Regions from separate parts of the Dyadobacter sp. SRI_021 genome, predicted to be linked through region 3. Evidence: riboswitches for the same ligand, from Rfam matches in the RefSeq annotation. Region 3 holds a riboswitch; each other region holds the start of a gene.
The links. Region 3 has a riboswitch for cobalamin ahead of AC2YIT_RS17080 (hypothetical protein). Riboswitches for the same ligand answer to the same signal wherever they lie in the genome.

Region 1: another riboswitch for cobalamin. It lies ahead of AC2YIT_RS22810 (TonB-dependent receptor plug domain-containing protein); the one in region 3 lies ahead of AC2YIT_RS17080 (hypothetical protein).
Region 2: another riboswitch for cobalamin. It lies ahead of metE (5-methyltetrahydropteroyltriglutamate--homocysteine S-methyltransferase); the one in region 3 lies ahead of AC2YIT_RS17080 (hypothetical protein).
Region 4: another riboswitch for cobalamin. It lies ahead of AC2YIT_RS31195 (TonB-dependent siderophore receptor); the one in region 3 lies ahead of AC2YIT_RS17080 (hypothetical protein).

Annotation. Positions count from the first base shown of each region.
Region 1 covers NZ_JBYCZM010000007.1:313,185-315,384, forward strand. The annotation lists gene AC2YIT_RS22810 (TonB-dependent receptor plug domain-containing protein) at 1-1,248, opposite strand, end outside; cobalamin riboswitch at 1,299-1,499, opposite strand; gene AC2YIT_RS22815 (DMT family transporter) at 1,564-2,200, shown strand, end outside.
Region 2 covers NZ_JBYCZM010000001.1:738,648-740,847, reverse strand. The annotation lists gene AC2YIT_RS02945 (6-phosphogluconolactonase) at 1-670, shown strand, start outside; cobalamin riboswitch at 826-1,051, shown strand; gene metE (5-methyltetrahydropteroyltriglutamate--homocysteine S-methyltransferase) at 1,273-2,200, shown strand, end outside.
Region 3 covers NZ_JBYCZM010000005.1:229,753-231,952, forward strand. The annotation lists gene AC2YIT_RS17075 (hypothetical protein) at 1-225, opposite strand, end outside; cobalamin riboswitch at 528-795, shown strand; gene AC2YIT_RS17080 (hypothetical protein) at 899-1,585, shown strand; gene AC2YIT_RS17085 (TonB-dependent receptor plug domain-containing protein) at 1,588-2,200, shown strand, end outside.
Region 4 covers NZ_JBYCZM010000020.1:12,156-14,355, forward strand. The annotation lists gene AC2YIT_RS31185 (hypothetical protein) at 1-260, shown strand, start outside; gene AC2YIT_RS31190 (c-type cytochrome) at 300-638, shown strand; cobalamin riboswitch at 854-1,041, shown strand; gene AC2YIT_RS31195 (TonB-dependent siderophore receptor) at 1,199-2,200, shown strand, end outside.

The sequences.
Region 1 (2,200 bases), on a different contig from region 3:
GCGGCCATAGGAGCCTTTCAAGGTAAGGTTGTAAAGCGTTTTCTGAATGAAACTATATTCCACACCAACCGACGGTGTGAACGGTGGATTGAAACCCGTAACGAGGCCCTGCCTAAGGTTAATGGAAGTAGTAATCCGCGCTGTCGGTTGCCAGCGGGTGAGCAGGAAGAAGTCCGTGCGGTTCTCGCTCGCGGGCGAGAGCGCGTATCCGGGCACGCGTGAACGATAATGCGTCCATTCTCCTCCGGTTTTGAGGCGAATAGGATTGATATTGTTGCCAAGATTTAGAAGAAAATCCTTTTCTATTCTCGAAGCGAACTTATCCGTTATTGAATGGTCGGGGTGGGAGAGGTCACCTTTGGCATAATCTATGATGTCGCGTACCCAGGCGGTGCGTAGCGTGAGCGTCCGGACCTGATAGCGGAACATCGTACGATAGGCCGTAGTACGGGTCATTTCACGACCTTGGATATCGTCGGGCGTCAGCGTCAGTTTATTGTCGGTGAGCCAGATGTGTGCGGAAATTTCCTGGTTGTTTTGTCCGTGGAGAAACAGGTCCTGTACAATGCCTTTTTGAAAAGTTTCGGTAGGCAAGAGTGCGTAAGTGTTCCGGGTTGGTTTGGGGTAATCGTTGTTCATCCTGCCATAGTAAAGTGCCGTTTTACCTGAGAAAGCCCATTGGTTGTTTAGTGGCACTAGATAGCGGATATCTGTTCGGCTCTGATGGTTATTGAAGCTATCATATTGTCCGCCATCAGACACATGAAACGGCGTTGCCGATGCGCGGCTGTCAAGCAAAATACTTCCGCCCACGGCATCGGAGCCCACAACACTCGCCGCGGAGCCGTACTGAACCGAAAGCTGGTCGAAACCCGCCACGGGAATGGTGGAAAAGTCCGTTTGTCCAAGTGTAGGCGCATTGATATTGAGCCCGTTCCACAAAACGGCGGTATGGTTGGCGGAGGTGCCCCGGAACGAGGCGGTACTGAGCTGGCCCGGCCCGTAATTTTTAAATGCAATCGGGGTATAAGCGGATAATACGTCACCGATATTCTGATAGCGTACCTGCGCGAGCAAAGCGGAGTCGACGCGCTGGATTTTCAGGCCGCTCATGAATTTTTGCGGGACGAATCCCTTCACGATTACAGGATCGAGGGCGATGGAGTCTTTTTGTGCACAGACTGGCAATGCCAGTGCAAAACTTGCCCATAGCATCCAGTAACCCACAAATCTCCGTTCGCTAAACACTCTAAATCGCAATGATTGGCGGCGATCTTCTGTTTTTCCTCCGAAAACGGTCCGATCAAAATGCTCTGGCAGGTCTCCTGGCTCGTCTTTCGCACCCGGAGCCTTCCCGTCGCAGGACAGTGGCATGAAGAATCGGGCACGTGTTGGCAGACTTACAGTTGCGGGGACAGCTTCCGGTGCTAGCGGAATTCCCTATTAAGCCTAATCGCTGACTAGAAGCAGCTTGTGGCACCAGGCGGGTGCAAAGGTAGGTATTTCCCCCGACTTTCCGTTGTGTACGATAACCGCTATCTTTGCAGCAAATTCTGATTGCTTTTGGCCGCTTCTACTGAAAATTTCCCGACCGCATCCTCCCTGAAAGGCATTTACCTTATGCTCGGCGCCGCATTTTTTTTCTCGCTTACGTCGGCGATCTCGAAATGGCTGGGAAGGGAGTTCCATATTGTACAGCTGGTTTTTTTCAGGAACATTGTTGGGGTGGTTTTTATCATTAGCAGCATCTGGCAACGGCCGCTGAGGCAGGAGGGCGGAAAGTTGGGACTGCTTATTTTCAGAGGTGTAGTAGGAACATTGTCGCTGTACATGCTATTTTATGCAATCCAGACGCTTGGACTCGGCCGGGCTTCTACCTACCAATATACCTACCCAATTTTTCTGGCGCTTTTCTCCTGGCTGCTCATCGGAGAAACACTGAATGGCAAGGAATGGATGGCTATATTCGTTGGTTTTACCGGTATTCTGTTCGTGTTCCGGCCCGATCTTTCGTCGTCGCTGCGGGATAATGCATTAGGTTTGGGCAATGCACTGTTGACGGCCATTTCTTACTTGTCCATCCGCCAGCTTGGTGTCGTGTACGACACACGCGCGATCATCCTTTCATTTATGCTCAGCGGGATTGTAATGCCTATTTTGTCGATGCTGGTCGGTACGTATTATCCTATGGAGCATTTGG
Region 2 (2,200 bases), on a different contig from region 3:
CGTGATCGACCTCATAAACCACAAACCTACGTCGGTTATTTGCTTCCCATCCGGCAGTAGCCCCAAGGGAATGTTCGATGCGTTGGTAGCGGCCAACCAGAATGGCCGCGTCGATTTCTCCCAATGCATTTTCATCGGCCTCGACGAATGGATAGGCCTTGGTTCCGGCGACGACGGCAGTTGTCGTGACCTCCTCGACCGCGATTTTCTGAAACCCGTCGGCCTCCGTCCCGACCAGATTGTCTTTTTCGACGGCAAGGCCTTCGATCCGCAAGCCGAATGCGACCGCATCAACAAAGTCGTGGAAAGCCTGGGTGGTCTCGACCTTATTATATTGGGCGTAGGCATGAACGGCCACCTCGCCCTCAACGAGCCAGGTACCTCCTGGGATACTTACGCCCATATTTCTGAGCTTGATACGGTCACCGTTGAAGTAGGTCAGAAGTATTTCAAACAGCCCACGACGCTCACTCGGGGGATTACCGTCGGTATCCGGCACATTCTCGAAGCACGCGCTGCGATCCTCCTTGCTTCTAGCCGTGCGAAAGCCCCCATAATCCAGCGCGCCCTCGCATTCCCCGTTTCAAAGGATTTCCCGGCGACGGTTTTGCAGAATCATTTGAATGCAGAGTTTATACTGGATGCGGATGCGGCCGGGACGATTTTTTAGCTAATACGAAATCACTTTTATCGCCATTTATTTTACTCCAAATAAGATATTTTATCCTGCCGAAAGGCTAATTTCTACTCACTTCACTGAAATTGGCCGACCATTTACGGCCGAATGCGCCTTCCGCCTAAATTTGACGCAGTTCTTTGTGAACGCCCGTCAATCGGGGTGATGGTTTTTGCTTTTGGATCCCTCAGCCAAAACATAGCAAAACAAAAAAGGAACCGTGTGCAATTCACGGGCAGTCGTGCTACTGTAAGTATCCGCTCTGAGCATTCAGGGCCAATTTTTACCCTCGCGTCCCATTGCAGCGCCCCGGCGCGCGAGAAGGGCGGTAAAAATGATACAAGCCAGGAGACTTGCCGTCATCCTCAATGGCTTTTCCCTCACGGGTGGGGAGTAGTCAAGCATTGATTTACCACATTTTATTGCAGTATCACAGGCTACCCGGCTGTTTTGGGGAAACTGTATCTGTTCGTTTCGCAGGGTAGCTACGTGTTGCCGCGATGGAATGAAGTACCGGCGACCGTCCGCAACAGGCGTTTTGTCGGGATGGGAGGGTGTTTTCACAGGGTTTTATTAACTCTTTAAACACAAAAAGTATGTTGTCACACAACCTTGGCTACCCGCGCGTGGGAAGCCTCCGCGAGCTCAAAAAAGCCAACGAACAATTCTGGGGAGGAACGATCGATCGCGATGCATTGCAGAAAGTCGCCCGGAAGATCCGCCACCAGAACTGGGAAACGCAGCAGATTGCAGGCATCGGCCTCATTCCTTCCAATGATTTTTCGCTTTACGACCATGTTCTCGATACCTCGCTGATGGTAGGCGCCATTCCCGAGCGTTACCACCAGTTGGTCGACGGGAAATCGAACAAAGAGCTCGACCTCTATTTCGCAATGGCCCGCGGTTACCAGAAGAACGGGCTGGATATCAATGCGATGGAGATGACGAAATGGTTTGATACCAACTACCACTACCTCGTTCCCGAGTTTGTGAAGGACCAGAAATTCAAGCGGTATTCGGAGAAGGTTTTGCTGGAATTTGAAGATGCATTGCAAAAAGGCATTCATACCAAACCGGTACTGCTGGGGCCGGTTACCTATTTGCTTTTGGGTAAAGAAAAGGAAAGTGGCTTCGATCGCATTGACCTACTGGACAGCCTTTTACCTGTTTATATATCCATATTAAAAGAACTTGCTGCAAGAGGTGCCGAATGGGTGCAGCTCGATGAGCCGGCATTAGTATTGGATTTGAATGAAAAGGAAAAGCTCGCATTTCTAAGCGCTTACAATCAGATCAGAGAGGCGCTTCCGAAGCTGCGCATTCTGGTAACAACCTATTTCGGGCCGCTAGACGATAATCTGGCAATTGCGACTGCATTACCGGTGGATGCATTGCATTTAGACCTGACACGCGGTGCGGAGACGTTACCACAGATCCTTGCCGACGAAGCATTTGTCTCTTCCACCAAAAAGCTCTCGCTGGGCGTTGTCGACGGCCGGAATATCTGGAAAAACGATTATCAAA
Region 3 (2,200 bases):
GAACGTATTGAAGTCCTGAACATCATTCACAGCAGTCGCAGTCCTTCGAAAATCAAAGCAGCCTGAAAAATCAAGATTTGATGTGCGCTGACAGACAAGCAAAATAATCAGCAGGAAACAGAAAGGAACTCCCCAGGCAGCAACACGCCAGGTGAGCGTCGGACCGCAAAGCGGCGAAAACCGACGAATATCCAAACCAGACCCTGCTTCATACCGCGAAAGCATTGTCAACAAGGAAAAGGATGGGTGTTCTGGCTTAGTTCAATGATTGAAAAACTGACCGGGTCGCCGGTGCGATGATTGAATGATTGAATAGTAAATATTCAATCATTCGGTCATTCAATCATTAATCCTTTACAGTTGCGCGACAGCTCGTGACTCCACCACATGGGTGGCCCCGACGATTCCCCCGGAATGCGTTGATACGCAATCCCTTTTCCTGTTGGAGAAGTATGTTAAAGAACTTTTAATGCCGTAAAGTTAGCGGTATTCAGCTATTTTTCTGGCTTATCTCCAACAAAAACACCTAGCTTTGTCTATTCATTGGTTCGCGCCCCCGGCGTGATTAAAAGGGAATCCGGTGCAAATCCGGAGCAGTACCCGCTGCTGTAAGTTCAATAAACGATGTTCTTGTAAGATGTCACTGGGATATAATTTTGAATGATTGAATTTTGAATGATTGAATAAAAAGTATTCGATCATTCAATCATTCAAAATTCAGTCATTCAATCATTACTCCTGGGAAGGCGCAAGAGCTGAACGAGCCAGAAGACCTGCCGTTGAATAATCCGGTTTTGCTTTCGGGAAGAAAGGCAAGAGGAAACGGCAGGCTGCATTGCGGCTGCGCTACTCCCTGCATTCTCCCATAAGTTATGTTTTAATTTATGCGGAAATCCAAATGATCCAGTATCTGCTTATTGACTCGCTGCTCCTGGGTGTGCAGCATTCCTTCGAACCCGACCATATGGCTGCGGTTTCGGTTCTTGCCACGGAAGAAAACAATAGTGCGGCCCCAGGAGCGGTCCGGCCGGGAGCGGCCCAGCCGGGGGTGACCCCACTGAACCCGGCCATTCGATGGAAACTCATTTGGCGATCCTCCCACTGGGCGCTGGGGCATTCACTCACACTAATTCTATTCGCCGTTCTGGTGCTTTTGCTCAAATCTACGATGTCGCTGCACATTGCCGACCAGGTTGAGCTATTAGTCGGCCCGCTGATGATCTGGCTCGGCATTATGGCGATCCGCCGGAATTTCAAAACAGACGCTCCCGTACCGGCGCCAGTCGAACGCAGGGTGAGCCGCTCATTCTGGGTAGGCATGGTGCACGGTCTTGCCGGTACGGGCGGGGCGTGCGCAGTGGCACTTACACTCGCGGCCCGCGATGCCATGACCGCCGTTTGGATCATTGTACTGCAAAGTATCGGCATTATCCTCTCCATGTCAGCGTACGGCTATTTTTTCGCCTTTTCCATCGGCCGTTTCGCCGGGAAACGCGAACGTTTTCTGATGATCGTCAACTACGCGGTCGGTGTATTCTCGATTCTGATCGGCGGTATCACTCTTTTTGAATCATTTCAATTCTAACAATGTATACCCAATTCTACCGCCCCGCCCACATTTCAGTCGGCGGCTTATTGCTCTCACTACTAGCCATTTCAACCGTAGCGCAGTCGGCAGCATCCGCCCAGGAAAGCAACGCGGATTCGACGGCTAAAAAGCTGCTCGATCCGATCGTGGTAACTGCCACCCGTTTTGAAACCAAAAAGGAAAAGATCGCTCAGAAGCTGGATATTATTTCCAAAGAGGATATTCAGATGACGCCCTCCGCCGACCTGACCGATATTGTCCGAAAAGCAGCCGCGGTGGATGTGATCCAGTACCCCAATCTGTCTTCCGGCATCGGTATCAGGGGATTTCGTCCGCAGTTTTCAGGATTAAACCAGCGGACGCTGTTGCTCATCGATGGCCGCCCGGCGGGTGCAACCAACCTTTCCCAGATCAATCTGAATGGTGTTGAACGGATTGAAGTACTGAAAGGCCCCGCGTCGTCACTGTACGGCTCGCAAGCCATGGGCGGTGTGATCAACGTCATTACCCAACGCTCCAAAGGTACGCCCGGCGGCAATGCATTTCTGGAATATGGAAGTTTCAAGACATTACAGGCCGGCCTCAACACAGGCGGCAATATTACTTCCAAAC
Region 4 (2,200 bases), on a different contig from region 3:
AATCGGATGCCGCCAAACTTGACAGCAATTCGGCTTTAAAAAATAAAGTGACCGGGCTAGCCGCAGCGTTGGATAGTGCCGACCACGCTATGATGGACTGGATGCACCATTACAAAGCGGATACATTGGCGAAACTAGAAGACAATGCTGCCAAGGAATATGTGGATGATCAGACAACCCGAATTTTGGTCGTTCAGCGGAAGCTTAAAAAGAGTATCTCCAGCGCGGAAGCGTATCTGGCAGAACGTAAATCAATGTGATGGCTGCTGCTGTGGACGAGGCTCAAACTCACAAAGAATATGCGTAAAGTATTTTTAGCATTTGTATTGTTGATGGCAGTATCATCAGTTCAAGCACAGCAAAAGCACGAGATAAAAATCCCGGCAGACGTAGAAAAGCTGCTTAGCAAATACACTTGCCTGGCTTGCCACAAAGCGGGTCAGCGGCTTGTTGGCCCCGCTTACTTAGATGTCTCAAAGAAGAAGTATACCAACGCGCAGGTTGTCGAGCTGATCTACAATCCCAAACCTGCAAACTGGCCGGGATATCCGCCTATGGCCCCGATGAAACAGGTTCCTAGGGAAGATGCGCTCAAAATCGCCGCTTGGATCAATTCCATCGCCAAGAAGCACGGTTGAAAAGGGCAAAGTAAAGAAGACAGTAAAATACATAAAGCATGGAGGTGGTTGCCTTCATGCTTTTTTGACGAAAATTGCAGGGTATTTTCAACATTAACCTTTGGGATAGCTCTGAAACTAAAGCGAAACTCCCCTAATCATGGCATACCAGACTCTTTTTTAGCGAGTTCTTCCTATCTTCCTATATCTTTGTGGCCTCAAAAAGTTCTTTACTTTCATTTTCCATCGGGAAAGGTTTTGCTTATCAGCAGATTAATAGGGAATCGTGTGTGAATCACGAACTGTCGCGCAACTGTTAGTAACACTTAAAGTTTATATCGGTGTATATCCACTGTTCAATTCGGATGGGAAGGATGGTATAAATGTTACAAGTCAGGAGACCTGCCTTTCACGTTGACGACGCTTTCGCGGAATAGAGCATGTCGGTCTGGATCTGTTATGTCTGATGGTTTTGGTATCACAAACCAATGCGCCCCTGCGTGATCGTTCCCCTTTGTTCCAAAAAAAGCTTCTTGAAATATTGCAAAGAGCTTTTAACTCATCTAACCATAGTTAAAAGTATGCAAACAACTACATTCTGCTGCTCGCGAACCAACAGCAGGGAGGCGAAAAAAACATTTACCTTATTGCTGTCATTCGCGCTATTACTTAGCTCAATTGCCAGTCTGGGTGCCGGGCCAGGCAGGGTTACAGGCTCGATCCAAAGTGAAAAGGGCGATGCCATTGCCGGGATCAGCGTGCGGTTGGAAGGAACCAGCTATGCGGCCGTAACCGACGCGGACGGCCGGTTTGACATTAAAAACGTCCAGGCAGGAAGCTACACGCTCGTTGCCACCGGCGTGGGCCATGACGCAAAAAAGGACAATATCGTTCTCAAAGATGGTCAGGCGCTGGAATTGAATTACAAAATTAACACCGCCACCAACGAGCTATCCGAAGTCGTGATCAGTACTGTCCGTCGGCAGGCCTATTCAGCCATCAACAAAATCGATGTTCCACTCCGGGATATGCCCATCACCACTTCCACGGTATCGGTCAAAACGATCGAGCAGCGCGGTATCGACGATTTGGGCGAGGCCATGAAAAATACGACCGGCGTGCGGGCCAACAACACTTATGGCGGTTTTCAGCACTTTACGATCCGCGGTTTTTCCAACTTCGTCCTGCTCGTGGACGGTGTCCGTGACGAGCGCCACAACATCTCGACCAGCGCGCCGAACACCAATCTTGCCAATGTCGAATCGATTGAAGTGTTGAAGGGGCCAGCCTCGGTGCTGTTTGGCCATTCGGCGTTAGGCGGGATCATCAATATTGTGAGAAAAAGACCGACTGCGGGCTTTAAGGCAGACTTTTCGGCCAGCTATGGCACATTTAACACACGGCGCATCCGCGCAGGCGCAGGCGGTGCGATCACTGATAAGCTGCGATATCGTGTAGATTTCGGGATGTCAGACACCGACGGATACCGTCATTCAGGCTCTAATACTAACAATGGATACCTTGCCTTGGAATACACACCAACTGATAGAGATCAGTTGTATCTGACCATCGGCGCGAACAAA